3 regions of the Streptomyces sp. NPDC001443 genome follow, and region 2 is predicted to be linked to each of the others. Evidence: riboswitches for the same ligand, from Rfam matches in the RefSeq annotation. Region 2 holds a riboswitch; each other region holds the start of a gene.

Region 1 (9,615 bases), on a different contig from region 2:
TGCGTCGGCATGAGCACCAGCAACGCGGAGTGGTTCTTCAACACCGTCCACGAGGGTGACGTCGTCCAGGTCGTCAACTCCGGCGGCCACGAGATGGAGCCGTTCGGCAACGGTTTCGGCGACTGGAACGTCACCTGGGACAAGTGGCGCTCCGGCAGCGCGCTGCAGGGCGGCGCCCCGGAGAGCCCCCGGCCCGAGGACACGGCGAGGCTGCGGCCGACGCCGGTGTGACCCCGCCGGGGGAACCGGGACCGGCTGTCACCCGATCGGGGGATCGAGGGGCGTGAGGGGCCGTCAGGGACCGGCCGTCACCGGCCGACCGGATCTCGTCCCGTGGGGAACCCCGCGCCCCGTCCGGCTACGCGCTCAGCAGCCGCTTCCGGCGCAGCAGAGCGGCCAACGACCCCGCGAACTCCACCGGATCCACCGGGAGCGTCACAGCGGCGTCGGCGCGGCTCCAGGTGGCCAGCCAGGCGTCCTGCGGCCGCGCGATGAGCAGCAGCACCGGCGGGCACTCGAACACCTCGTCCTTGATCTGCCGGCACAGGCCCATGCCGCCCATCGGCACGGCCTCGCCGTCGAACACGCAGAGGTCGATGCCGCCCCGGTCCATCTCGGCCAGCACCGCGGCCGGGGTGGCGCACTCCACGAACTCGACCGCGGGCACGTCCGGTGCGGGCCGGCGTCCGGCCGCGAGCCGCACCTGTTCGCGGGTGTTGGAATCGTCGCTGTAGACCAGCACCGTGGCGGTCGGCTGCATGTTTCCTCCGAGACGTCAGCGTCGTACGGACAGAACCGGTGCGGCGGATGCTACTCCCTTGAACAGGCTGTCAACACCTGTTGGAACACCGCTTCGATGGGCCATACGGGCACTGCACACGCTGGGAACACTCCGAACGGCACCCCCCGGAGTGAGGGCGGGATAAGGGACCGACATAATGTCGGTCGTGGCGACAGCAACGACAGTAGAAACCGGGCACGCGCACCCGTCGGTCAACCGGCCGAACCTCGTCAGCGTCGGAACCATCATCTGGTTGAGTTCCGAGCTGATGTTCTTCGCGGCCCTCTTCGCGATGTACTTCACCCTGCGATCGGTGACGGGTCCCGACCACTGGAAGGAAATGGCGTCCGCCCTGAACTTCCCGTTCTCGGCGACGAACACCACGATCCTGGTGCTCTCCTCCCTCACCTGCCAGCTCGGCGTCTTCGCCGCCGAGCGGGGTGACGTGAAGAAGCTCCGGGGCTGGTTCATCATCACCTTCATCATGGGTGCGATCTTCATCGGCGGTCAGATCTACGAGTACACCGAGCTGGTGAAGAAGGACGGGCTCTCGCTCTCCTCCGACCCGTACGGCTCGGTGTTCTACCTGACCACCGGCTTCCACGGCATGCACGTGACGGGCGGCCTGATCGCTTTCCTGTTCGTCCTCGGCAGGACGTACGCGGCCAAGAGGTTCACCCATGAACAGGCGACCGCGGCCATCGTCGTGTCCTACTACTGGCACTTCGTCGATGTCGTCTGGATCGGCCTCTTCGCCACGATCTACATGATCAAGTAGCCGGGCCCGATCCCGCGCACCTTCCAGAAGCATCGACGCAGAAGATCCTGACACCGGGGTAATCCGTGAAAAAGCTCTCCGCACGACGACGCCATCCGCTGGCGGCGGTCGTCGTCCTACTCCTCGCGCTGGCGGCCACTGGGGGGCTGTACGCCGCGTTCGCGCCCGCGAGCAAGGCGCAGGCCGATGAAACCTCCCAGTCCCTCGCCATCGACGAGGGCAAGAAGCTCTACGCCGTCGGCTGCGCCAGCTGCCACGGCACCGGCGGTCAGGGCACCTCCGACGGTCCGAGCCTGGTCGGCGTGGGCGCCGCGGCCGTCGACTTCCAGGTCGGCACCGGCCGTATGCCTGCTGCGACCTCCCAGGGCCCGCAGGTGGTGAAGAAGAAGAACATCTACAGCCAGGCCCAGATCGACCAGCTCGCGACCTACATCGCGTCGCTGGGCGCCGGCCCGAACGTCCCCACCTCGGCCCAGTACGGCCCCGAGGGCGCGGACATCGCCAAGGGCGGCGAGCTCTTCCGCACCAACTGCGCGCAGTGCCACAACTTCACCGGCAAGGGCGGTGCCCTCACGGAGGGCAAGTTCGCGCCGGACCTGGAGGGTGTGGACCCGAAGCACATCTACGAGGCCATGCAGACCGGCCCGCAGAACATGCCTTCGTTCCCCGACACCACCCTGTCGGAGCAGAACAAGAAGGACATCATCGCGTACCTGAACGCGGTCAACAGCGATGAGACGGTGAACCCCGGCGGTCTCGAACTGGGCGGCCTCGGGCCGGTCAGCGAGGGTCTGTTCGCGTGGATCTTCGGTCTCGGCGCCCTGGTCGCGGTCGCCGTCTGGGTCGCCGCTCGGACCGCAAAGGCCAAGAAGTCATGAGTAGCCAAGACATTCCAGAAGAGAACCTGCCCGCTGAGCAGGCCCACGCGCACGGCGCCGTGGACGTAGCGGACGAGCAGAACCCGTTCGCCGACCCGGGGCTGCCGCCCCACGAGCACCGGATCCAGGACATCGACGAGCGGGCCGCCAGGCGGTCCGAGCGTGCGGTCGCCTTCCTGTTCACGCTGTCGATGCTGGCCACCGTCGGCTTCATCGCGTCGTACGTGACGATCCCGCCGGACAAGTCGATCTTCGTGTTCCCGATCGGTCACATCAGCGCGCTGAACTTCGCGCTGGGTCTGACCCTGGGCGCGGCGCTGTTCTGCATCGGCGCGGGCGCGGTCCACTGGGCCCGCACCCTGATGTCCGACGTGGAGGTCGCCGACGAGCGTCACCCGATCGAGGCGTCCCCCGAGGTCCGCGCGAAGGTCTTCGCGGACTTCAAGGAAGGTGCCACGGAGTCCGCGCTCGGCCGTCGCAAGCTGATCCGCAACACGATGTTCGGTGCGCTGGCGCTGTTCCCGCTCTCCGGCGTCGTCCTTCTGCGCGACCTCGGTCCGCTGCCCGAGGACAAGATGCGCCACACGGCGTGGTCCAAGGGCAAGCTCCTCGTCAACATGAACACGAACCAGCCGCTGCGCGCTTCGGACGTGGCCGTCGGTTCGCTCACCTTCGTCAAGCCCGAGGGCCTGGAGGAGACCGACGAGGAGTTCCAGAACGAGATCGCCAAGGCGGCCGTGATGATCGTCCGGCTCCAGCCGGACGACATCAAGGACAAGCAAGAGCTCGAGTGGTCGCACGACGGCATCGTCGCGTACTCGAAGATCTGCACCCACGTCGGTTGCCCGATCTCCCTGTACGAGCAGCAGACGCACCACGTTCTGTGCCCCTGCCACCAGTCCACCTTCGACCTGTCCGACGGCGCCCGGGTGATCTTCGGTCCCGCCGGTCACGCCCTGCCGCAGCTGCGCATCGGCGTGAACCCCGAGGGCTACCTCGAGGCGCTCGGCGACTTCGCAGAGCCCGTCGGTCCTGCATTCTGGGAGCGCGGATGAGCACTACGACCACCACCGAGTCCCGCTCGCGCGGGAAGGCGCCGGCCGGCGAGCGGATCGCCGACTGGGCCGACGGCCGGCTGGGGATCTACTCCCTGGCCAAGGCCAACATGCGCAAGATCTTCCCCGACCACTGGTCGTTCATGCTGGGTGAGGTCTGCCTCTACAGCTTCCTGATCATCATCCTCACGGGTGTGTATCTGACGCTGTTCTTCCACCCCTCGATGAACGAGGTGGTGTACCACGGCAGCTACGTCCCGCTCCAGGGACAGCTGATGTCCGAGGCGTTCAGCTCGACCCTGCACATCTCCTTCGAGGTGCGCGGTGGTCTGCTCATCCGGCAGATCCACCACTGGGCGGCGCTGATCTTCCTCGCCGGCATGTTCGTGCACATGATGCGCGTGTTCTTCACGGGCGCGTTCCGCAAGCCGCGTGAGGTCAACTGGCTGTTCGGCTTCCTGCTGTTCGTCCTGGGCATGTTCACCGGCTTCACCGGTTACTCGCTCCCGGACGACCTGCTCTCCGGCACCGGTGTCCGCTTCACCGAGGGCGCGATCCTGTCCATGCCGATCGTCGGCACGTACATCTCGTTCTTCCTCTTCGGCGGGGAGTTCCCGGGCCACGACTTCGTGGCGCGGTTCTACTCGATCCACATCCTGCTGCTGCCGGGCATCATGCTCGGCCTGGTCGTGGGCCACCTGATCCTGGTCTTCTACCACAAGCACACGCAGTTCGCGGGCCCCGGCAAGAGCAACAAGAACGTCGTCGGCATGCCGCTGCTGCCGGTCTACATGGCCAAGGCCGGAGGCTTCTTCTTCCTGGTCTTCGGTGCCATCGCGGCCATCGCGGCGATCGCGCAGATCAACCCGATCTGGGCCATCGGCCCCTACCGTCCGGACCAGGTGTCGACCGGCGCCCAGCCCGACTGGTACATGGGCTTCGCCGAGGGTCTGATCCGCTACATGCCCGGCTGGGAGATCAACATCTGGGGCCACACGCTGGTCCTGGGCGTGTTCATCCCGCTGGTCCTCTTCGGTGTCGTGCTCGCCGCGCTGGCGCTCTACCCGTTCATCGAGTCCTGGATCACCGGCGACAAGCGCGAGCACCACATCCTGGACCGCCCGCGCAACGCGCCGACCCGCACGGCCCTGGGCACCGCCTGGGTCACGATGTACATGATCACGCTGGTCGGCGGTGGCAACGACCTGTGGGCCACCCACTTCCACCTGTCGATCAACTCGATCACCTGGTTCGTCCGGATCTTCTTCTTCGTCGGACCGGTCATCGCGTTCATCGTCACCAAGCGGATCTGCCTCGGCCTCCAGCGCCGGGACCGGGACAAGGTGCTGCACGGTCGCGAGACCGGCACCATCAAGCGCCTGCCGCACGGTGAGTTCATCGAGATCCACGAGCCGCTCAGCCAGGAGCAGCTCCACACCCTCACCGCGCACGAGCAGTACCAGCCGCTCGAACTCGGCCCGACGGTCGACGAGAACGGTGTCGAGCGCAAGCTGAAGGGCTCGCAGAAGCTGCGCGCCAAGATCAGCAAGGCGTACTTCGACGAGGACAGCCAGATCGAGAAGCCGACTGTCGACGAGTACAAGGAGATCACGAGCGGCCACGGCCACCACTGATCGCTGCGCTCGCCACGCGCACACAAGGACCCCGTCCGGTCTTCGGACGGGGTCCTTCGCCGTGTCCGGCGCTGGATAGGCTGTAGTCAGTCTGTACGTGTCTACGAACCAGGAGCGGCTGATGAGCGCTGTGACCCCCGCTGGAGGCGACACCGCGGCGGGCCGTTCCTGGCCCGCGGTACTGAACGGTCTGCTGGAGGGCCGCGACCAGAGCGCCGCGAGCACCGCCTGGGCGATGGACCGGATCATGCGCGGCGAGGCCACCGACGCGCAGATCGCCGGGTTCGCGGTGGCACTGCGGGCCAAGGGCGAGACCGTCCAGGAGATCACGGGACTGGTCGAGGCGATGTACGCGCACGCCAACGTGATCCAGGTGCCGGGCGACACCGTCGACATCGTCGGCACCGGCGGCGACGGCGCGAAGACGGTGAACATCTCCACGATGTCCTCGATCGTCATCGCGGGCACCGGTGCCAAGGTCGTCAAGCACGGCAACCGGGCCGCCTCGTCGGCGTCGGGCGCCTCGGACGTCCTGGAGAAGCTCGGGGTCAACCTCGAACTGACGCCGAAGCGGGTGGCGGAGGTCGCCGAGGAGGCCGGGATCACCTTCTGCTTCGCGGTGAAGTTCCACCCGGCGCTGCGCCATGTGGCGGCCGCCCGAGGCCAGTTGGGCATCCGGACGGTGTTCAACTTCCTGGGCCCGCTGACCAACCCGGCGAAGGTGCGCGCCCAGGCGGTCGGTGTCGCCGATCCCCGGGTGGCGCCGATCATCGCGGGTGTCTTCGCCGAGCGCGGCAACTCCTCGCTGGTGTTCCGCGGCGACGACGGCCTGGACGAGCTGACCACGACCGCCACCTCCAGGGTGTGGGTCGTGCGCGACGGCAAGGTCACAGAGGAGGCCTTCGACCCGCGGGACGTCGGCATCGAACCGGTGCCCGTGGAGGCGCTGCGCGGCGCCGACGCCTCGTACAACGCGGATGTGGCGCGCCGGCTGCTGAACGGCGAGGGCGGGCCGGTGCGGGACGCCGTGCTGCTGAACTCCGCGGCGGCGCTGGTGGCGCTGCGGCCGGGTTCCGGGACGCTGGCCGAGCAGCTGCGCGCCGGCATGGACCGGGCGGCGGAGTCGATCGACTCCGCCGCGGCCCGGCGGACGCTGGAGCGCTGGGTGGCCGTCAGCAACGCCTGATCCGCCCTCCCCGGCCGCGTGCGCTGCGGCCGGGCCGGGGCGACGCAGGGCCCCGGCCGAGGGGACGAGGCTAGGCGCGGTCCAGGATGCGGACCGCGCCTTGCGCTTCACGGGCCGTGTGGCAGGATGACGGACAGGTCATGAGTGACAGTCATGAGGCCCCGGCCGACTGTCCGGCAACCCTCCGTCCGTGGCGGGGTGCCCCGGGTGAGGACCAGGTCGTGGGCAACGAGGTCCACGGCAAGCGCGGACCCCTCGACGGCTCCTGAACGAGCCCAGCACCAGGGGTCCTGGTCATCGAGGGAGCCTTCCGTGAGCAAGCGAATGCGCTAGGGCGTCGAGCCCCGCCTCCGCACACCCCTTTTCCTTTCTCCGCGCTCGAGCCCGTGTGCTCGCGTGGTGATTCCGCCTTGCCGCTCACGGGAGTTCCCCATGTCCGTCTCCACCGCTGCCTCCGCCCGGACCGTTTGTGCCCCGCTGGCCGTTCTGGGCCGTGATGTCACCGTTCCGCTCGTCACGGGCGGCGAAGTCACCTATGCCGCGCTCGACTACGCGGCCAGCGCCCCCGCCCTCCAGCGCGTCTGGGACGACGTGGCGGCGTACGCCCCGTACTACGGCAGCGTCCACCGCGGCGCCGGCTACCTCTCGCAGCTGTCCACGGACCTCTTCGAGAACGCCCGCCGCACGGTTGCGGAGTTCCTCGACTGCCGTGCCGGCGACCAGGTGGTCTTCACCCGGTCCACCACCGACTCCCTCAACCTGCTGGCGGCCGCGCTCCCGGCCGGCTGCGAGGTCTTCGTGTTCGAGACCGAGCACCACGCCTCGCTGCTGCCCTGGAAGGACGCCCAGGTCACCTATCTCGACGCCCCGCGCAGCCCGCGGCAGGCCGTCGAGACCCTGGAGCGCGCCCTGGCCGACCGCGACCCTTCCCCAAGCTCTCGGCTGCGCTCGAGCAGGGGAGGCCCCTATGGCCCGGCCCTGGTCTGCGTCACCGGCGCCTCGAACGTCACCGGTGAGCTGTGGCCGGTCCGCGAGCTGGCGGCGGCGGCCCACGCGCACGGCGCCCGGATCGTCCTGGACGCCGCGCAGCTGGCCCCGCACCACCCGGTCTCGGTCCGCGACCTCGACGTCGACTGGGTCGCCTTCTCCGGCCACAAGCTGTACGCGCCGTTCGGCTCCGGGGTCCTGGCCGGCCGCGCCGACTGGCTGCGCGAGGCCGAGCCGTACCTCGCCGGCGGCGGCGCGAGCCGGCGCGTCACCCGGCGCGCGGACGGGGGAGTGGACGTGGAGTGGCACGACAGCGCCGCCCGCCACGAGGCCGGCTCGCCGAACGTGATCGGCGCCTACTCCATCGCCTCCGCCTGCAAGGCCCTCACCGAGGCGGGCTTCGAGGCGCTCGTCGCCCGTGAGCTGCACCTGATCGACACCGTCCGGGCGGGCCTCGCCGAGGTGCCCGAGGTGCGGGTCCTCTCCCTCTTCGGCGACGACGCCCCGCGGGTCGGGGTGATCTCCTTCGTGGTGGAGGGCTGGAACAGCTCCCACTTCGCGGCCGCCCTCTCCGCCGAGTACGGCATCGGCGTCCGCGACGGCCTCTTCTGCGCCCATCCGCTGGTGCGCACGCTGCTGGGCAGCGACCCGGGCAGCCAGGGCGAGTGCGGCGCTCCCGAGGCCGCGCCGGGCGAGAAGTCCCTCAACGCCATCAGGGTGAGCTTCGGCGCGGGAACGCCGGACGAGCACGTGGAGCGCTTCGTGACCGCGGTGCGGGAACTGGTCAGGGACGGCGCGAAGTGGCGCTACCGGACCGAGGACGGCCGCTGCGTGCCCGCGGTCTGACCGGGCCCGTCGCGCGGCGCCGTCATGGCCGGTCGCGCGGTTCCCCGCGCCCCTGGGGCCGCCTGCGGGCAGGCCCGCCCGAGGGGCGCGGGGAACCGCGCGCTCAGCCCTTACCGGTCCGCGGGGGAGGGCCTCAGCTGTCGAGACCGATCGCGAACGCCGCCTCCAGGTCGTGCTGGGAGTAGGTGCGGAACGCGACGTGCGTGTCCGTGCCCTCGACGCCGGGGATCTTGCTGATCCGGCCCGGGATGACCTCCGCCAGGTCCTCGTGCCGGGTCACCCGCACCATCGCGATCAGGTCGTAGGTGCCGGTGACGGAGAAGACCTCGCTGACGGAGTCCAGTGCGGCGATCGATTCCGCGATCTCGGGGATCCGGTCCACGCTGGTCTTGATAAGGACGATCGCGGTGATCACGGTTGGTTCTCTCTCTCGGCCGGGGCCCTCACTCTATGACGTGATCCCGGACCCACCAAGGCCGCGGCGGCCGGCCGGGCCGGTCAGCCGCCGTCGCCCGTGGCGGCCCTGACCTGCCGGGCCGGACCGCGGCTGCGGCCGAACCGCAGCCACGCGTACCCGAAGCCCGTGCCAAAGCCCACCAGGTGTGCCAGGTAGGCCACGCCGGGGCCCTGGGTGGCCCGGCCCGCCGCCACCCACTGCAGGGCCGCCCAGAAGGGCAGCACGACCCACGCGGGGAAGCGCACCGGCAGGAAGAACAGGAACGGCAGCAGGCTGGTCACCCGCGCCCGGGGGAACAGGTACAGGAACGCGCCGAGGACCGCGGAGATCGCCCCGGACGCGCCGACCAGCGATTGTTCGGAGCCGGCGTTGGCGGCCGCGTAGCCGAGCAGTGCCAGGTAGCCGCAGCCGACGTAGAAGAGGGTGAACTCCACCCGGCCCATCCGTTCCTCGGTCATCGCCCCGAAGACGTAGAGGAAGAGCATGTTGCCGAGGAGGTGGACCCAGCTGCCGTGGACGAACAGGGCGCTGGCGGGCGTCAGGGCCTGGCCCGGGGCGTCCCGGAACAGTTCGGCCGGGACCACGCCCCAGTGGCGGAAGTAGGCCCGCTGGACGGCCGACAGCGCGGCGCCGGTGCCGTACCCGGGATTGAAGCCGGAGGCGGGGCCGATCAGGAAGACCAGGCAGCACAGGGCGATCAGCCCGTACGTCACGGGTGCCGACGGCTTCCGGATCGCGCTGCCCGTGGTTCCGTTCCAGTCGCTGATCATGAACACAGAGCATGACGTACGGGGACGGATCAGCACAGACCGCCTCGCCGCCGTGGACGGGTGGGCGGCGAGTACCCGCCAGGCCGTAGGGTTACGAGCCACATGTTCCGGGGAGAGCCCGGTGCGTCACGGACAATGGACAGAAGGAAGGCGAACAGCCCTGATGACGGTTCCCCTGCCGACCGCCTCGACGCGGTGGCGCTGCACCCTCTGCGGCAACCTCACGCGTTTCGACGTGACCCG
Region 2 (9,615 bases):
GACGTCGACCTCGGCGACGGCTCCCGCGCCCGACCACGACCGGCCGTGCAGTACGTGCCTGCGGCCGGCCGTGAACGTGGCCCCGCTCGCCAGCTCGAAGGCGCTCTTCGTGGTCTGCCGGGTGATCGGCGCGCTGCCGTTCTCGGGGTGGGCGGGGCCGAACAGCCGGTAGAAGGTGGTGTTCCAGGGCGAGAAGAGCGGCTGTGCGGACACCTCGATGTCGCCGACCCACTTGATCGACGCGATCCCCACCCATGAGGGCACCAGCACCCGTACCGGGTAGCCGTGGTCGTACGGAAGCGGATCGCCGTTCATCTCGTACGCGAGCAGTACGTCGTCCAGGGCCTTGGCCAGCGGCAGCGGACGGCGTACCCGGCCCAGGCTCTCACCGCCGCTGACGTACTCGGCGTCCAGACCGCGCGGCTGCACGTCCACGGCTCGCGCGGACAGCCCGGCCCTGCGCAGCACGTCGGCCAGGCGCGCCCCGCGCCAGCGCGCGACGCCGATCGCGCCCAGGGTCCACGGGGTGCCGGTGACCGTCTCCCCTTGTTGCGTCGTGTAGTAGGAGCGGCCGTTCCCGGCGCACTCGACGAAGGCGGTCCGGGTGACGGCCGGCAGCGCGCGCAGATCGTCGTACCCGAACTCCACCGGCCGGTCCTCCCCCGGTCTGCCGCGCAAGCCGCTCCCCCACAGCCGAAGCCGCCAGTCGTCGGCGTCCAGGACGGGTGTGGCGGTGTGGTTGCGCACGAAGAAGAGTTCGTTCGGAGTGTGGTGGCCGGTTCCGCGCAGCGCCTCCCAGCGGGTCTCGGCGTTGGTGCCGCGCTCGATGAACCACTCGGCGGGCAGCGGTTTGACGATCGTCCTGTCGGCGGCGTGGGCGGGCTGCGCGCCACCGATCGCGGTCGCGGAGGCGGTCGCGGTGAGCAGGGCGAGCAGCCGACGGCGGGTGACCCCGTCGGCTCTGGCCTCTCCCGCGAGCCACTGGCGCAGTCTGCGACGGTCGTAGTCGGTTTCGAGGTGTCGGCCGGTGGGGGTGGAGGAAGGCATGGCGGGTCCTCGTCATGACGGGGCGGGACGAAAGGGAGGGCTCGACGGCTCGGCGCAAGTCTTGCCGGGACGGTCCGCTGCGTGCCCGACCGGCTTGTGCTGGAAGGAGGTTGGCGGCAGCGCGAGGTCAGCCGGTCGTCCGACACAGCGCGGCGGCCACGCGGACGAGGTCCACGGCGCGACGGCGGGTCAGCGGCTCCGACAACGGCATGGCGGGATGTAAGCACGCGGGGCGGAAGGCGTCAACGGAGCCCACTTGCCGGTGAACCGCGTGTCCAGGCGGGTCTGCCGGCGTGGCTGCCGCGCCCCGCACCCGACCGACAGACCGGGCAGCACCGCCTCACACGACTGACATACAGCCGTCACACTCGGCAGGAATGCCGGCTCACCGGCCGCCCGTTCCCACTGACATGACTGTTGGCGTAGCACTCAACGCATCCGACGCGCAGAACCAGGTCGACGCCAGTGTGCGACTGGCCGAGGAGGCCGCGTCCGCCGGGCTGCGGTCCGTGTGGTTCGGCCAGAGTTTCGGCGCGGACTCACCCCAGCTCGCCGCGATCGTCGGACGCGCGGTACCGGAGCTGCACGTGGGCACCTCCGCGATCCCCGTCTTCGGCCGCCACCCCCTGCTGGTCTCCAGTCAGGCCCAGACCGCCCAGGCCGCCACCCACGGCCGCTACCACCTCGGACTGGCCCTGGGCACGAAACTGCTGACGGAGACCGGCTTCGGCCTGCCGTTCCGGCGGCCCATCGCCCGGCTGCGTGAATTCCTCACCGCACTGCGCCAGTTGACCGAGACCGGCACGGCCGACTTCCACGGTGAGCTGCTCACCGCCACCACCCCGATCCCCGCGCGCGTACCGGGCGCGGAGTCCGGTGTCCCGTTGCTCGTCGCCGCGATGGGCCCGCAGGCGCTGCGGGTCAGCGGTGAGCTGGCGGACGGGATCCTGCCCTACCTCGCGGGACCGCGCGCCCTCTCGGAACACATCGTCCCCGCCCTGGCCGCCGCGGCCGAGGCCGCCGGACGGCCCGCGCCCCGGATCGTGGCGCTGGTACCCGGCGTGGTCACGGACGACGTGGACGCGGTGCGCGCGAAGGCCACCGAGAACCTCGCGTTCTACGAACAGGTCCCGTCCTACGCCCGGGTCATCGAGCTCTCCGGCGGCCGGCGCGCCGCGGACCTGGCCGTGATCGGCGACGAGAAGGCGGTCGAGGCAGAGGTACGGCGCTACCGCGACGCCGGCGCGACCGAGGTCGTGTTCTCGGGCACCGAGATCGCGGGAGCGGCGGACCGGCGCCGTACCTGGGCGCTCCTCGGCGAACTGGCCGCCTGAGCCCCTCGGATCCACGGCATCCCGCCGAGCTCCGAAGACCCCCGTCCCCAGCCCCCGACCCAGCATCCCCGCGCGGGGGCCAACCTCCGTACACCGAAGGAGATTTCATGACCAGCGAGGCGACCACGGCAGACCTCCGTGCCTTCACCGAACAGTGGCTGGAGTGGTACCGCGAACAAGAGGCCCGGCTCTCCGGCCCGCACGGTTTCCTGGCGATCACCGGTCTGCACTGGCTCGACGACCGGCCGCAGCGTTTCAGCGACGCGCCCGGTAGCTGGCACACCGGCCCCGACGGGGTCGTCGTCGCGCTCGACGACGGTGAGGAACTGGTCGTCGACGGGAAGCCGGTGAGCGGTGAGCACCGTTTCGGCGTGCTGCCCGAACGCGGTGGCGTCGACGCGGTCTGGAAGGACGCCGTCATCGAGGTCGCCAAGCGGGGCGGTCATGACATCGTGCGCCCCCGGCACCCTGACGCGCCGCTGCGCACGGCCTTCATGGGAACACCGGCCTACGCCCCCGACCCGCGCTGGGCCGTGACGGGCCGTTACATCCCCTTCGACGAGCCGCGGTCCACCACCGTGGGCGCCGTGGTTGAGGGTCTGGAGCACGTGTACGAGGCGCCCGGCAGGATCGAGTTCGAGGTGGACGGGCACCGGCTGTCGCTGACCGCGTTTCCCGGGGCCGGTCAGGGCCGGTTGAGCGTGCTGTTCACCGACACGACCGCCGGGGTCACCACCTACACCGCCAGCCGGACCCTGTCCGTCGAACCGCCCGCAGCCGACGGCACGGTCGTCCTGGACTTCAACCGGGCCACCAACCTGCCGTGCGCCTACACGGACCTGGCCACCTGCCCGTTGCCGCCGGCGGAGAACCGGCTGACGGTGGCGATCGAGGCGGGCCAGAAGCTCCCGCGCGAGCGCGGCGGTTCCTGAACCATGACCTTCCGGGCGCGACCGCGGCCGTCCCCACGTCGCCGCGGGAGCGTCCGGTCGCGGCATTGACGTACGTCGGAACCGCTCCGTACGATCAAGAACGGCATTGAGTGTCAGCGTCAAGCCCTGGCTCGCTGACCGGCAACCCTCCCGCGCGGCGGGGTGCTCCAGGTGAAAGCCCGGCGGGATCAGCGACGATCCCCGCAAGCGCGTGGCCCTGTGTTCAGGGCCGACGAGGTGGAGGACCGTGATGCGACGCGATGGTGGCCCTGCCGCCTCCTCCCTGGTCGCCATGGTGTTCTCCCGGCTGGCGCGCCGACGCCACATCGATCTGAAGCGCTCGACCAGCTGCCTCTGTCAGGCCTGACGGCCCTTCCCGCGGCCGGGCTTCGGCGACCTTCCTCGCCGACGGTCGACATCCGTCACACCCATCAGCGGTCGATATCCCCCGTTTCCTGCTGATCTTCCTGATCCGCTTTCCGCCTGGCCCCTGTCCGCAGGGCACTTCCCCGTCATCGGCGTCGCGCCGACCGGGACCGCGCGCCTGTGCGCGGTCGTGCCTCGTGCGGTGCTCCATGCCGGGCGACGCATAGAGGAGAACCTCTCGTGAGAGCACTACCGGATTTCAGAACTCCCCGATGGGCGACGCTCACCGCCCTGCTCACCACCGGCGTGCTGCTGACCGCCTGCGGGTCGGGCACCGACGGCTCCGGCACAGGAGGCGGCAAGCCGCGGTCCGGCGGCACCCTGACCTTCGCCGTGGGTTCGGACGCCGGCTGCGTGGATCCCCAGCAGGTCGGCAGCAACGACACGATCTACTCGGTGCGCCAGATCGTGGACTCCCTGACGGACCAGGATCCCCGTACCGGCAAGATCGTGCCGTGGCTGGCGAAGAGCTGGGACATCAGTGCCGACTCGACCGCCTTCACCTTCCATCTGCGCTCCGGTGTCACCTTCAGCGACGGCTCCCCGCTGACCGCCCAGGTGGTCAAGGACAACTTCGACGCGGTGCCGAAGCTCGGTGTCCTGGGGACTCTGGCCGAGGGCTATCTGAGCGGTGTCGAAAGCACCACGGTGGTCGACCCGCTCACCGTCAAGGTCATCTTCCAGCAGCCCAACGCCCAGTTCCTGCAAGCGACTTCCACACATTCGCTGGGGATCGAGTCCTCGGCGAGCGTGACGAAGTCACCGCAGCAGAAGTGCAGTGACGGGGTGATCGGGTCCGGACCGTTCGTGCTGAAACAGTACGTGCAGAACCAGTCGGTCACCCTGACCAGACGCCCTGGCTACGCCTGGGGATCCTCGCGGTGGAACAAGCGGGGCGAGGCGTATCTGGACCAGGTGGTGTTCAAGGTCGTACCGGAGGCGGGCGTACGCGCCGGCAGTCTCCGGTCCGGCCAGGTGGACGCCATCGGCAGCGTGGGCCGGGCCGACGAGGCGGCACTCAAGGGCGGCCAGGTCGCCCTCCAGCGGCGGGCCAACCCCGGCATCGTCTTCGGACTCGCCCTCAACAACGCGCGGCCGGTCCTGAAGGACATCAGGGTCCGCCGGGCGATCCTGTCCGCCGTCGACCGGAAGCAGATCGCCGACACCGTCTTCCCCACCGGCACCCGGGCGGCCACCAGCGTCCTCGCACACACCACGCCCGACTACACCGATCTCGCCCCGGATCTCGCCTTCGACGCGGCCAAGGCGAAGTCCCTGCTGGAAGAGGCCGGTTGGCGGGTGGGCGGCGACGGCATCCGCGTCCAGGACGGGCGGAAGCTGAGCCTGACCATCGACTGGGTTCCCAACGCGGCCACGAACCAGCCCGCGTTGGAGCTGATACAGCAGCAACTGAAGTCCGTAGGCGTCCAGGTGACCCTCCGGCAGCTCCAGCTCACCCAGTTGTCGCCGATACAGCAGTCGGGCGAATACGACGTGATCTGGAGCAACATCACCCGCGCCGACCCCGACATCCTGCGCAGCACCTTCTCCACGAAGCTGGCCAACTTCTACCGCGTACCGGCAGGCGGCCTGGACACGGCGCTGTCCGCGCAGGCCGCGACCAGCGACCCGGCCGAGCGCAGCCGGCTGGTGGCCCAGGCACAGCAGTCGATCGTGCGCGACGCCTACAACGTGCCGGTGGTGGAGCTGCAGACCCAGCTGGGCGTGTCCACGAAGGTGCACGACCTCGCCTTCGACGCCTCCAGCCGGATCCAGCTGCACGACACCTGGATCGGCTGACCCCGTGCGCGGCTATGTGCTCAAACGGCTCGCGCAGGCGGTCGGGGTGCTGTGGGCGGCGTACACCGTGTCGTTCCTGGTGCTGGACTACCTGCCGGGTGACCCGGTCACGGCGATGGCCGGTGCCGGAATGGACTCGGGGCAGGTCGATCCCCGACAGATCGCCGCGCTGCGGCACGAGTACGGCTTCGACAAGCCGGTGCTCGCGCAGTACGCCGAGTATCTCGGGCGGGCGGTGCGCGGGGACTTCGGCGACTCGGTCAGCACCGGCCGACCGGTCGCCTCGACCCTGGCCGACGCTCTGCCCCAGACCCTCCAACTGACCGCGACAGCGCTGCTGTTCGCGGTGGTCCTCGGCGGCGGACTGGCGGTGGCCGCGACGTACACCACGCGGCGTCGGCTGCGGCAGCTGCTGCTGTCGCTGCCGCCGCTGGGGGTGTCGGTCCCGACGTTCTGGGTGGGGCTGCTGCTCGTCGAGGTGTTCTCCTTCCGTCTGCGCTGGTTCCCCGCGTTCGGCAACGACGGGCCGAGCGGGTTGGTGCTGCCGGCGCTGACGCTGGCGGTCCCGACCGGCGCCCAGATCGCGCAGGTGCTGGCCAAGAGCCTGCTCACCGCGCTCGACCAGGCGTATGTGGAGACCGCCCGTGCCAAGGGCGCGGGCCGGTGGCGGGTCCATCTGCGGCACGCGCTGCGCAACGCCTCCCTGCCTGCGCTGACGGTCGTCGGCCTGCTGGTGGGGCAGCTGATCGCCGGTTCGGTCGTCGTCGAGACGGTGTTCTCCCGTGACGGCCTGGGCCGGGTGACCGCGGCGGCTGTCACGGCCCAGGACATCCCGGTGGTCCAGGGGGTGGTGGCGTTCGGCGCGCTGGTCTTCGTGACGGCGAACCTGGTCGTCGACCTGGTCTATCCGCTGCTCGACCCACGGATCGTGATGGCCTCCCCGGGCGGAAGGGCGCGTGTCGTATGAGCCAGAGCCTGAGTCAGAGCCTTGTCGAGGCTCCCGCCGAGGCCGCGCCCGGCCTCGCCCGGCCGGTCGGTGCGTCGTCCGTTCCCGAACCGGGGCGCCGCCTCGGCGTACGGCGGATGCTGCGGTTCCTGGTGCTCCGGCCCGGTCTGCTGCTGTCGGTCGGCGTGCTGGTGCTGGTGGTGGCGGCCTCGTTCCGGCCGCGGCTGTTCACCTCGCGGGACCCGCTGAAGGGGGTGCCGACGCAGAACTTCCGCGGCCCGAGCGGTGCGCACTGGTTCGGCACGGACGAGCTGGGGCGCGATGTGTTCGCCCGGGTGGTGCACGGCGCCCAGCTGTCCCTGAAGGCGACGCTGATCGCGGTGCTGGTGGCCTTCGTGGTGGGCGGGCTGCTCGGTGTGGTCGCCGGGTTCGTCGGCCGTTGGGTGGACGACGTGGTGATGCGTTTCGTCGACGTCCTGCTGTCCATCCCCGCGCTGTTCCTGTCGCTGGCCCTGGTGACCGCGCTGGGATACGGGACGGTGAAGGTGGCCGTCGCGGTCGGCATCGCCAGTGTCGCCTCCTTCGCCCGCGTCGCGCGCGCCGAGGTGCTCCGGGTGCGTCAGGCGGTGTTCGTCGAGGCGTCCCGCTCCTGTGGGGCCCGCTGGTACTCGGTGCTGGGCCGGCATGTGCTGCCCAATGCCGCGGGCCCGGTGATCGTCCTGGCCACCCTCGACTTCGGCGCCTCCATCCTGGCGGTGTCGGCGCTGAGCTTCCTCGGCTACGGCGCTCCCCCGCCCGCTCCGGAGTGGGGCACGTTGATCTCCGAGGGCCGCAACTACCTGGCCAACGCCTGGTGGTTGACCGCGCTGCCCGGTCTGGCGATCGCCGCGACCGTACTGGCCACCAACCGCGTCGCGAGGGCGCTGGACGGCGAATGGTCCCGCCGACGATGACCGACCGACCGACGAGAGAAGGGTGGGAGTGGTGGGAGCAATGAGAGCGGGGCGGACAGTGAGGGCTCTGAAAGCGGTGCGGACGTGACCGCACCACTGCTGGAGATCCGCGGCCTGTCCGTCTCGTACCGCACTCGCGGCGGCACCGTGGCGGCCGTCCGGGGCGTGGACCTCGACGTATGGCCGGGACAGGTGACGGCGGTGGTCGGCGGGTCGGGCTCCGGCAAGAGCACGACCGCGCACGCCATCACCAGGCTCCTGCCGGACAGCGGCAGCATCGACGCGGGCACGGTCCGGTTTGGCCGGCACGACCTGACCACGCTGTCGGAGGCGGAGCTGCGCACCGTGCGCGGGGCGCGGATCGGCCTCGTACCCCAGGACCCGACCGTGTCGCTCAACCCGGTCAAACGGATCGGCGAGCAGGTCGCCGAGGTGCTGCGCATCCACGGACTCGCGAGCCGCCGCTCGGCCGCCGCCGAGGCGATCGAGGTCCTGGACCGGGCCGGACTGCCCGACGCGGCCGTCCGGGCCCGGCAGTACCCGCACGAACTCTCCGGCGGAATGCGGCAACGGGTCCTGATCGCCGTCGCGATCGCGGCGCGACCCGAGTTGATCATCGCCGACGAGCCGACCAGCGCGCTCGACGTCACCGTGCAGCGGGTCATCCTCGACCATCTCCAGCGCCTCGCCGAGGAGTCGGGCACGGCGGTCCTGCTGGTGACCCACGACCTCGGGGTCGCCGCCGACCGGGCGCAGCGGCTGGTGGTCATGGCGCAGGGCCGGGTGGTGGAGGCGGGCCCCACCCGTGACGTCCTCGCCGGCCCCCGGGACGCGTACACCCGGCAGTTGCTGGCGAGCGCCCCGAGCCTCACCGGCGGGCGCCGCCGCCCGTCCCCATCCGCGCCGCCCACGACGGACACGGGTCCCCTGCTGGAAGTGCGCAACCTGGTCAAGGAGTTCCGGCTGCCCCGCACCGGCGACGGGCCCCGGACCCTGCGTGCCGTCGACGACGTCAGCTTCACCCTCCGGCGCGGACGGACCCTCGCGCTGGTGGGCGAGTCGGGCTCGGGCAAGTCCACCACCGCGCGGCTGGTGCTCCGGCTCGCCGACGCGACCGCCGGGCAGGTCCTGTTCGACGGCGCCGACGTCACCACCGCCACAGGCACTCGTGCCAGACAGCTGCGCCGCCGTGCCCAGCTCGTCTACCAGAACCCGTACGCGTCCCTCGATCCGCGCTTCTCCATCGGCGAGGTGATCACGGAGCCACTGCGCGCCTTCAAGGTCGGCAATCGCGTCTCCCGGCTCGCGCGGGCCCGCGAACTGCTCGACCGGGTGGCGCTTCCGGCGGCCGTGCTGGAGCGGCGGCCCGCGGAGCTGTCCGGCGGGCAGCGTCAGCGGGTGGCGATCGCCCGCGCGCTCGTCCTCTCCCCCGACCTGGTGGTGTGCGACGAGCCCGTCTCCGCGCTCGACGTGTCGGTGCAGGCCCAAGTGCTGGAGCTGCTGGCCGAGTTGCAGGCGGACTTGGGGGTGGCGTACCTCTTCATCTCGCACGACCTGGCCGTCGTACGCCAGATCGCGCACCAGGTCGCCGTCATGCGGGCGGGCCGGGTCGTGGAGACGGGTCCTGCGGACGACCTCTTCGCCCGCCCACGGCACGCGTACACCCGCGAGTTGCTCGCGGCGATCCCTGGCGGTCGGGATCCGGTCCGCGCGGCCGGGACGGTGACGGGGTGAAGGACCGATGACGGCACACTGAGCCGACGTACCGTCAAAATGCGCTGTTCGTGAGGGACGTAGCCTCGGGGCAGCGGATCAGTCCGATGCTGGAGGTCACATGGCACCGTCCGAGGCGGAACCCGGGAGCTGCTGCACACCCCCCGGCGGCGGCACCCACACGGCTCGGACGGGGCTCGGGGCCACGGTCCGCCTGGAGCCGCACCGACCGCCGGGCGCCACCGACCCGGGCGGGCACCAGGGCATGGTGCTGCTCGACGGCGGCACGTTCCTGATGGGGACCGACGACCCGGACGGGTTCCCGGAGGACGGCGAGGGCCCCGTGCGCGAGGTCACCGTGTCGCCCTTCTGGATCGATGTCCACGCGGTGACCAACGAGCGGTTCTCCCGGTTCGTGGACGCGACCGGTCACGTCACCGAGGCGGAACGATTCGGCTGGTCCT
Region 3 (9,615 bases), on a different contig from region 2:
GTGCAAGTCCTCGATGCGCAGCAGATCAGTCATCGTCGCCGGTTCCGTCCGTGAGAAAGCCGGGGGTGGCGGTTCGCCTCCGCAGCCGTGGGTCGGCCAGGTCGGTGAGGCTCTCGCCGAGCAAGGTCGTGCCCAGGACGGTGAGCACGATGCCCAGGCCCGGTGGGATCGCGGTCCACCAGATGCCCGACGTGACGTCCGCGACGGCACGGTTGAGGTCGTAACCCCACTCCGCGGCCGAGTTGGGTTCGATGCCGAAGCCCAGGAAGCCGAGGCCGGCGAGGGTGAGGATGGCCTCCGACGCGTTGATCGTGAAGATCAGCGGCAGGGTGCGTACCGAGTTGCGCAGCACATGGCGGGTCATGATGCGCCAGGGGCCGGTGCCGATGACGCGGGCGGCGTCGACGAAGGGCTCGGCCTTCACCCGGATCACCTCGGCGCGTACGACCCTGAAGTACTGGGGTACGAAGGAGACCGCGACCGAGCAGGCGGCCGCGCCGAGGCCGCCGGTCAGGCTGGACCGGCCGCCGCTGATCACGATCGACATGACGATGGCGAGCAGCAGCGGCGGGAACGCGTACAGCGCGTCCGCGACTCCCACCAGCAGCCTGTCCGGTCTGCCGCCGAGGTAGCCGGAGACCAGTCCGAGCACCGAGCCCGGCACCACCGACAGCAGCAGTGCGGCGGCGATGATCAATAGCGCGGTGCGCGCGCCCCAGATCGTGCGGGAGAGGACGTCGTACCCGGCGATGGTCGTGCCCAGCGGGTGGACGGTGCCCGGATGCTGTTGGGAGCCGAACAGGCCTTTCGAGTCGCTCAGTTGCGCATAGCCGTGCGGGGCGAGCAGCGGGCCGAGCAGCGCGGTGAGCAGGAAGAGCGCGGTGAGGACCAGGCCGGTGAGCAGCATGGCGCGCTGCACTCCCGCCCCGGACCTGATGTGCGGCAGCCGGGGCAGTCGTCGGGTGAGCAGCAGCGTCATCAGTACCTCACTCGCGGGTCGATGAGCGCGGCGACGACGTCGACGAGGAAGTTCGTCACCGCGACGATGACGGCGAACAGGGCCACGATGCCCTGCACGGCCGGAAAGTCACGGGCCGTCAGATAATGGGCGAGTTCGTAACCGAGGCCCTTCCACTCGAAGGTGGTCTCGGTCAGGACGGTCCCGCCGAGGAGACCGGCGACCTGAAGTCCCAGGACGGTGACGACGGGGACGAGGGCGGGGCGGGCCGCGTGGTGGGTGACGAGCCGCAGCGGGGCGACGCCACGGGAGCGGGCGGCGTCGACGTAGCCGGTGGACAGGGTGCCGATCAGGTTGGTGCGCACCAGGCGCAGCAGGATGCCGGCCACGAGCAGTCCCAGGGCCAGTCCCGGCAGTACGGCGTGCCGCAGCACGTCCGCGACGGCGGTGGTGTCGCCGCTGCGCAGGGCGTCGATCAGGTACACGCCGGTTGTGCTGGTCTGGTTCTGGAGGAAGAGCTGCACACCGGTGCTCGCCCGGCCCGACGAGGGCAGCCAGCCGAGCCAGATCGCGAAGACGAGTTTCAGCAGCAGGCCCACGAAGAAGACGGGGGTGGCATAGGTCAGGATCGCGAACAGGCGCAGCGCCGCGTCCGGCGCCCGGTCGCGGTGGGAGGCGGCCACCATGCCGAGCGGCACGCCGATGAGCAGGGCCACCAGGAGGGCGCAGCAGGCGAGTTCGACGGTGGCGGCGCCGTAGGCGGTGAGGACGTGGGTCACGGGCTGGTTGTCGGTGACGGTGCGGCCGAAGTCGCCGACGGCCAGTGAGCGCAGATAGTCCAGGTACTGGGCGGGCAACGGCCGGTCGTAGCCGGCCTGGTGGAGTTTGGAGTGGAGCTGGTCGGGGGTCAGGCGGTCGCCGAAGGCCGCGCTGATCGGGTCTCCGGTGAGCCGCATCAGGAAGAAGACCAGGCTGACGAGGATCAGGACGGTGGGGATGATGAGGAGGAAGCGGATCACCAGGTAGCGGGCGAATCCCTGACTGGCGGCGCTGTCGGCCGGGGTGCCGACAGCGCCGCCGGTCTGCCGCGTCGGAGTGCTCACTTCGTCGCGAGTCCCGCCCAGCGGAACTGGTAGGTGGCGTCCAGCTCGTCGGGTACGCCGCTGACGTCGCTGCGGGTGACGATGGCGGTGGAGCCCTGGAGCAGCGGCAGCAGCGGTACCCGGGCGGCGGCCTTGTCCTGCGCCTGCTGGATCAGCGCGGTGCGCCGGGCCGTGTCCGTCTCCGTCTCCTCTTTCGCCACCAGTGCGCGGACGGCGGGGTCGTCGTAGCTGTTGGCGACCCAGCTGCTGGCCGAGTAGAAGGGCGAGAGGTAGTTGTCGGCGTCGAGGTAGTCGGCGTACCAGCCGAGCTGGTAGAGCGGATAGAGGTGCTTGACACGGTCCTTGCCGTACTGGGTCCACTCGGTGGACTGAAGGTTCACCTTGAACAGTCCGGTGGCCTCCAGTTGGGTCTTGACCAGCGCGTACTCGTCGGCCGACGAGGAGCCGTAGTGGTCGCTGTTGTACTGGAGGTTGAGCGTCACCGGGGTCCTGACCTTCGCCGCCCTCAGCCGGGCTGCCGCCGCAGCCTGGTCGGGGCCACCCTTCTTGTCGCCGTAGAGCGACTTGAAGGAAGGGATGGCGCCGGTCAGTCCGTCCGGGACTGAGGTGTAGAGCGGCTGGTAGGTGTTCTTGTAGACCTGCTGGGCGAGTTGGGAGCGGTCGACGGAGTCGGCGACGGCCTGGCGGACGGCGAGGGCCTTCTTCGGGTCGGCGTCCTTCGCCTTGGTGCCGTAGGGCTGGGTGGCGAAGTCGAAGACGAGGTAGCGGATGCCGTTGCCGGCGCCGGTGTGGACCTTGACGCCCTTGTGCTTGGCGAGGTCGTCCAGGTCGGTGGTGGTGAGGGTGCGGTAGACGGCGTCGAGAGTGCCCTGTTGGACGTCGAGCTTCAGGTTGCCGGCGTCTGCGTAGTACTTGAGCTGGACGTTCTTGGTCTTCGGCGTGCCCAGCCGCCCCTTGTAGCGCGCGTTGGCGGTGAACGACACCAGGGAGTTCTTGTCGTAGTCGGTGATGCCGTACGGCCCGCTCCACGGCTTGGCCGCGACGACGGACCTGTCGTCGAGGATCTTGTCCGCGGGAAAGACCTGTTCGTCCACGATGTAGCCCGCGGCCGTCGACAGGACCTTCGGGAAGAGAGTGTCGTTGGCCGACTCGAGGGTGAAGACGACGGTGGCCGGGTCCGGGGCGGCGACCGAGGCGAGGTTGTACAGCAGCGACGAAGGACCGTTCTGGTCGGCGATCTTCAGGTTCCGGTCGAAGCTGAACTTGACGTCCGAGGCGGTGAGTTCGTGATCGTTGGCGAACTTGAGGCCCTTCCGGAGCGTGACCGTGTACTCCTTCGGCCCGGTCTGCTCGATCCCGGTGGCGAGGTCGGGTGAGACGTCCGCGGATCCGTTCTTCTGGCTGAGCAGGGTCGCGTAGACCTCGCTCTCGACGGTGCCGGAGCCCGCGTCCCAGGAACCGGCCGGATCGATGCTGGTGACCTGGTCGGTGGTGCCGATGGTGAGGGCCTCGGTGGAGCTGGTGGTCTCGCCGTCCTTGCTGCTGGTGCAGCCGGTCAGCGCCACCAGGAACGCGGTGCCGAGGGAGATCGCGCCGAGACCGGACCGCAGGGGTCTGTTCGGTGTCGCGCCGTTGTGCAGTGCCATCAGGGGTCTCTGTTTCCGCAGCAGGGATGCGTGAGGCAGCCGTCGGCGCAGGACTGCGCCACGGCGGGCCGAATCACGTCGGAAAAGGGGGTGGGGGTGTTGCACGGTCGGGCCGGAAGGCGGAAGGTCTACCGGCCCGGAACACGACGGGGCAGCGGGCACGGCCGGCCGGAATTCGGCCGGGTGGGCAGGTCCCCGGGCCCGGAAGGGGCGGATTCAGACCTTACACAGACAGCTGGAGACCAGCAGCAGGTCGACATGGCGCCGGGAGCACAGCAGCAAGGGCGTCGCCATGCCGTCCTCCCTGGTTCCGGCCCGCTGCGGGGCTGTGTGAGCGCACTTGCAGAAGAATGAGATCCGCCGAGCCTTCACCTGGGGCACCCCACTGCGTCGAGGGTTGCCGTCCGGCCAGCCAGGGCTTGATCACCGGAACTCGTAGCTCGCGCACACCGTAGATCGGCTGTTCTTCCGGCGTCAAGACGCGCCAGGAGGGCAGACGTGTGCGACGAACAGCGGGCACGTACAGGTGAATTGGGGCCTGGGGTCGTGGGGGTGCGGTCCGGTCCCGGCCAGTGGACGCATGGTGGACGCCGTTGACGGAGGTGTGCTTATATCCGGCCATGGAAACCACTGGCACGGCACACATGGTGCTGCTCGACCCGTTCTGGGTGAGCCGCCGTGCCGACCAGTTCGACGAGATCTGTTGCTGACCCCCGTCCCACGGCGCGCGACCTGGGTTCCGTCGTCGTACGGAGCCTGACCGCAGCGGAACGGCGCGAGTCCGATCGCCGCACCGAACGCGGCCGCGGTCCTGCCGTACCTGAGGGCGACGCAGCGAAGCCTTTCAGCCGTCTGGAGCAGCGCTCGGACGGCCTCCGTGCCGTCCTCGGCCGGGGCTCGCCCGTCGGCCGGTCATCGCACGCGCCTCGACGAGTGGACCCCGTACGTCCTGAGCAACGTCGTCCGGTCCACCGCCTTTCCCCGCGCCCCCCACGGCGTACCGACGATTTTCCTTCCCCCACGCCACCACCCTTCTCCCGAGCGACAAGGAACGGCCATGTCTACCCACGTCACCCGACGTAGCCTGATACGCGGCATCACCGCGGCGACTGCCGTCGCCACTCTCGCCACCGGGCTCACCGCCTGCGGTGGGGACAGTGCCGCCGCCGCCAAGACGGACGACGCGGGCTCCGGGAGCGTGACCATCGGTCAGCTCTCGCACGGTGCCGCCAAGGAGGTGACCCTCCAGGTGTCCGAGGTCAAGTCGATCAGCGCCGAGCTGCCCGCTGCCGTCCGCAAGAGCGGCAAGCTGGTGATCGGTCACGGCGCTCTGCCTTCCGGCTCCGCCCCGCTCGAGTTCGTGGGTGACGACCAGAAGACCCTCACCGGGTCCGAGACCGACATCGGCCGCCTGGTCGCCGCGGTCCTGGGCCTCGAGCCGCAGAGCCGGAACTTCACCTGGGCCAACCTCTTCATCGGCATCGACAGCGGCAAGGTGGACGTGGCCTTCTCCAACGTCACCGACACCGAGGAGCGCAAGAGGAAGTACGAGTTCGCCTCCTACCGGCAGGACAACCTCGCGTTCGAGGTGCTGAAGTCCAGCAAGTGGAAGTTCGACGGCAACTACGAGAACCTGGCGGGCAAGACGGTCGAGGTCGGGGCGGGCACCAACCAGGAGCGCATCCTCCTCGAGTGGCAGAAGAAGCTGCAGAGCGAGGGCAAGACGCTCACCGTCAAGCACTACCCGGACAACAACGGCGTCTACCAGGCGCTCAACAGCGGCAGGATCGACGCGCACTTCGGCCCCAACCCGACCATCTCCTATCACGTCACCCAGACCGCGAAGACGCCCACGCCCACGGCCAACGCGGGCACGTTCTCCGGCGCCGGCGCGTCGCTCCAAGGCCTGATCGCGGCCACCTCGAAGAAGGGCAGCGGGCTCGCCGAGCCGATCGCCGACGCGATCAACTACCTGATCGAGAACGGTCAGTACGCCAAGTGGCTGGCCGCCTGGAACCTCTCCAACGAGGCCGTCGCCAAGTCGGAGGTGAACCCGCCCGGACTGCCGCTCGACAACTCCTGACATGACGGCGGTACGAGATCGGGGACGCGGGTCCGGGCGGGACGAGGTACCGGCGCTGTCCGCCGGACGGCACCGGGCAGCGGTGACCGGCGCTCTGATCGCCGCGTTCGGCGGCTTCGCGGGCTTCAATCTGCTGCTCGGTGCGATGCCCGCGTACGCCGTCCGCTCCGGCACCGGACCGTCCGGCGCCGGAGTGCTCACCGCCACCATGATGGCGGCCACCCTGGTGGTCCAGCCGTTCACGCCGTGGCTGTTCGCACGGCTCGGGCAGCGGTGCTCGCTCGCCCTGAGCGGTGCGCTGCTCGGACTGCCGTGCCTGGTGCTTCCGGCCGCCTCCACGCTGCCCGTCCTGACCGGTCTGGTGGCGGTACGCGGGCTGGGCTTCGGCGTGTTCGTCGTCGTCGGCGTCACCCTCACCGCCGAACTGTTCCCGTCCGGCAGCCGGGGGAGGGCCATCGGCTGGTACGGCGCGGTGGTCGGTGTCGCCGGCGTTCTGGGTGCCCCGCTGGGCGTCGCCCTGGCCCGGCGGGAGGCGTACCCGTTCGCCTTCGCCCTGGCGGCGGTCACGGCCGCGCTGGTCCTGGCCGGTTCCCTCGGCCTGCCTCGTGCCGCTGGGCCCGCCCGGCCGGGCGGACCCCGCTCCGGCGGTCCGCACGCCGTGCGCGGAACATGGCGGCTACTGCGCCCCATGACCGGCCCGCTCCTGGTGGAGACGGCCTCCACCACGGCCTACGGCGTCGTCTTCACCTTCCTGCCGCTGACCGCGTCGGCCGCGCCGCGGGCCCTGTTCGCCGCGCAGGCCGCCACCGTGCTCTCCCGGCTCGGCGCCGGATGGCTCATCGACCGCTACGGAGGCCGCCCGGTGCTGCTGCCCGCAGCTCTCGTCACGGCGCTCGGCACGGCCGGGGGAGCCGGCTCCGGCGTGCCGGCACTTCTGCTGACCGGTGCCGCCCTGTTCGGAGCGGGCTTCGGCGCCGTCCAGAGCGCCACCCTGGTCCTCGCCCTGAGGGCGGCCGGTGACCGCCCCGGCGGGGTCGGTGTGGCCGGGGTCGCGTGGAACATCGCCTTCGACGGCGGTACCGGTATCGGCTCGCTCGCGGGTGGCCCCCTGCTCTCCCTCGGCGGCCCGTCCGCGCTCTTTCCGGCGACGGCGGCCGTCCTTGTCGTACTCCTCCTCCTGGACCTGCGCACAGCACACCGGCCGGATTCGAGGAATTTCGGATCGTCGGGTGAGAACTGACCGGCCGGCGCTTGTCGGCCATTCGTATCGCGGAAAGCCGACGTCGTCGACAACTGCGTCTCGCTGTCGTGGAGTTGCTAGGGTTGGGGCATGCGGATCGGTGTGAACGTCCCCAACTTCGGCCCGGGTGCGAACCCGGACAACCTGGCCCGCTGGGCCAAAACCGCGGAGGGTCTCGGTTACGACCTGCTGATGCTCTCCGACCACGTGGCGATCACGTCGGACGTCGCCAGACAATATCCCGCTCCATTTTACGAACCTGTCACAACTCTTGCCTGGCTGGCCGGAATCACGAGCAGGATCGGCCTCGGTACGACGGTACTCATCACGCCCTACCGGCATCCGCTGCTGGTCGCCCGGATGGCTGCCAACCTGCAACAACTCAGCGGCGGCCGACTGATCCTCGGTGTCGGGGTCGGCTGGGCGCGCGAAGAGTTCGAGGCGCTGGGCGTCCCGTTCGAGCGGCGCGGGGCGCTGACCGACGAACACCTTCGAACCATAAGGACCGCTTGGGAGAACGAGGCGGACTACGGCTGCGGACAGATTCCGATCTGGGTCGGCGGAAACAGCGAAGCCGCAATCCGCAGGGCCGTACGTCTTGGATCTCCGTGGCATCCGCTGCGGTTCACGATGCCTTGGTTCAGGGATGCCTTGGACCGTCTGAAACAGAGTGCGGCCGACGCCGGTCGACCCGTGCCGGAATTGGCGCCGCGCATCTATCTGAAGGTCACGCAAAAACCGGTCGACGACCCGGACCGTCGGGCCGGTGAGGGCACCTTGGAGCAGATTCTCGAGGACATCGAGGAATTGCGTCGCGCCGGTGCCGAAACCGTGCTTGTCGATCCCTATCACGGCGACCCGGACGAGACCCTGCGGCCCGAAGTGGCGTGGCAGGCACTGGCGACCCTGGCCGCGCACCGACCGTAGCCGACACGATCCAAGAGACGGAGTGAACAGTGGCCCTCAACGACCACGACCTTTCCGAGAGCGGCGGCGACCGCACCACCGTCGGCGAGACCGACCTGCCCTACCTGCGCCGCTGCATCGAGCTGGCCGCCGAGGCGGTGGAGGCCGGCGACTGGCCGTTCGGGTCCGTGCTCGTCGACGCGGACGGCAAGATCCTCGCCGAGGACCGCAACCGTGAGACCAGCACGGGTGATCCGACCCGGCACCCGGAATTCGAACTCGCCCGCTGGGCCGCGACCCGTCTGCCGGCCGAGGAGCGGGCCACCGCGACCGTGTACACCTCGGGGGAGCACTGCCCGATGTGCGCGGCCGCGCATGGATGGGCCGGACTGGGCCGGATCGTGTACGCGAGCTCGGCCCAGCAGGCCCGGGACTGGAAGGCCGAATGGGGGGTGCCCATCACCTCGCCCCTGAGTCCGCTGTCCGTCCAGGACGTCGTCCCCGGTGCGGTGGTGGCCGGTCCGGTAGATGAACTGGCCGCTCAGGTACGCGAGTTGATGTGGCGCTCCCGCAACGGGGACAGCGCGGGCGACTGACGGCGGCACGTACGGACTACCGCGGCAAGCGCGGCAGCACGTACGGCGGGGCCTGGCGGCGACATCGCCGCCAGGCCCCGTTCGTTGTCTCCTCGTGCCGGGTCAGACCATGAACTGGTCGTACTTCGCCATGTGCTCCTGCAGTTCCTCCAGGCTGGGGTTGCGCCCGTTGGCGGTCAGGCGCCCCAGGCCGCGGAAGTAGTCCTCGCGGTCGTAGATCGGGTAGAACATGATCAGCAGCGTGGCGTCCTCGTCGCCCCGGTTCGTGAAGCCGTGCGGCTCGCCCTTGGGCACGAAGGCGAACGCGCCGGGCTCACCCACCACCTTGCGGTCGCCGATGGTGAACTCGATCTCGCCCTTCACCACGTAGAACATCTCGGTGGACTGCTTGTGGATGTGCGGACTGGCGCCGCTCGCCTCGGGAGCCATGTGGTGCTCGAAGAAGCCGAACTCGCCGTCGGAGTCCGGCGTGGTGAGCTTGAGGTAGGTCCTCTTGGTGTCCCGGATGTTGACGAACTCGCCCTCACCGGCAGGAACATACAGCGGAACGGACATGTCTCTCCTCAGATGGTGATCAACTCTGTTCGGCCGGGAGGCCGGTGGTGCAGGGGGTCACGTGGCCTCGGCCAGGCTCGGGTCAGGCTGAGGTCTGCTGTCCGCCTGTGCCTGTGCCCAGCGGCCGATGACCGGCGCGGCGAGGCCGCAGACGGCGAACAGCACGGCCAGGACGACCCATCCCGCTGTGCCGGTCGTGACGACCAGACTGACCAGGACCGGGGCCGCGATCTGCTGGACGGCCACGCCGAGCCAGAAGACGGAGAGGTAGACGCCTTCCTGGCCGGGCGCCGCGAGCAGGTAGGAGCCGCCCCAGCCGCCGGCGGACTGGAACAGTTCGCCGCCGGTCAGCGCGACCATGGCCAGCAGCAGCACGCCGACGGCCAGGACGACGGGCAGCTTCGGCGCCGCGATCAGCAGCAGGCAGCACAGGGCGAGCGAGATCCCGGCCCATACCAGGGCGCGGGCGGCGCCGGCGATGGTGTCGGTGCCCCGGCTCGCCCGCACCTGCAGGGCCACCGCGAGCAC

What was found. A riboswitch is a leader RNA that binds a small molecule or an ion and turns the genes downstream of it on or off. The one in region 2 is predicted to bind S-adenosylmethionine.
Region 1: another riboswitch for S-adenosylmethionine. It lies ahead of ACWC24_RS04470 (aminotransferase class V-fold PLP-dependent enzyme); the one in region 2 lies ahead of ACWC24_RS37080 (putative leader peptide).
Region 3: another riboswitch for S-adenosylmethionine. It lies ahead of ACWC24_RS22085 (ABC transporter substrate-binding protein); the one in region 2 lies ahead of ACWC24_RS37080 (putative leader peptide).

The regions. Positions count from the first base shown of each region.
Region 1 is NZ_JBSFIA010000002.1:368,182-377,796, reverse strand. It holds gene ACWC24_RS04505 (Ig-like domain-containing protein) at 1-231, shown strand, start outside; gene ACWC24_RS04500 (hypothetical protein) at 359-760, opposite strand; gene ctaE (aa3-type cytochrome oxidase subunit III) at 939-1,559, shown strand; gene qcrC (cytochrome bc1 complex diheme cytochrome c subunit) at 1,625-2,437, shown strand; gene qcrA (cytochrome bc1 complex Rieske iron-sulfur subunit) at 2,434-3,492, shown strand; gene qcrB (cytochrome bc1 complex cytochrome b subunit) at 3,489-5,126, shown strand; gene trpD (anthranilate phosphoribosyltransferase) at 5,248-6,312, shown strand; SAM riboswitch class IV at 6,449-6,565, shown strand; gene ACWC24_RS04470 (aminotransferase class V-fold PLP-dependent enzyme) at 6,745-8,145, shown strand; gene ACWC24_RS04465 (Lrp/AsnC ligand binding domain-containing protein) at 8,279-8,560, opposite strand; gene ACWC24_RS04460 (rhomboid family intramembrane serine protease) at 8,644-9,372, opposite strand; gene ACWC24_RS04455 (hypothetical protein) at 9,536-9,615, shown strand, end outside.
Region 2 is NZ_JBSFIA010000052.1:29,118-38,732, forward strand. It holds gene ACWC24_RS37065 (sulfite oxidase) at 1-1,047, opposite strand, end outside; gene ACWC24_RS37070 (TIGR03564 family F420-dependent LLM class oxidoreductase) at 1,458-2,381, shown strand; gene ACWC24_RS37075 (DUF1684 domain-containing protein) at 2,489-3,313, shown strand; SAM riboswitch class IV at 3,416-3,529, shown strand; gene ACWC24_RS37080 (putative leader peptide) at 3,564-3,680, shown strand; gene ACWC24_RS37085 (ABC transporter substrate-binding protein) at 3,920-5,539, shown strand; gene ACWC24_RS37090 (ABC transporter permease) at 5,544-6,506, shown strand; gene ACWC24_RS37095 (ABC transporter permease) at 6,503-7,438, shown strand; gene ACWC24_RS37100 (dipeptide ABC transporter ATP-binding protein) at 7,523-9,172, shown strand; gene ACWC24_RS37105 (formylglycine-generating enzyme family protein) at 9,273-9,615, shown strand, end outside.
Region 3 is NZ_JBSFIA010000021.1:45,563-55,177, forward strand. It holds gene ACWC24_RS22070 (dipeptide ABC transporter ATP-binding protein) at 1-33, opposite strand, end outside; gene ACWC24_RS22075 (ABC transporter permease) at 26-979, opposite strand; gene ACWC24_RS22080 (ABC transporter permease) at 979-2,061, opposite strand; gene ACWC24_RS22085 (ABC transporter substrate-binding protein) at 2,058-3,707, opposite strand; SAM riboswitch class IV at 4,039-4,148, opposite strand; gene ACWC24_RS22090 (transporter substrate-binding domain-containing protein) at 4,765-5,790, shown strand; gene ACWC24_RS22095 (MFS transporter) at 5,873-7,030, shown strand; gene ACWC24_RS22100 (LLM class flavin-dependent oxidoreductase) at 7,121-7,957, shown strand; gene ACWC24_RS22105 (nucleoside deaminase) at 7,987-8,532, shown strand; gene ACWC24_RS22110 (cupin domain-containing protein) at 8,635-9,087, opposite strand; gene ACWC24_RS22115 (MFS transporter) at 9,145-9,615, opposite strand, start outside.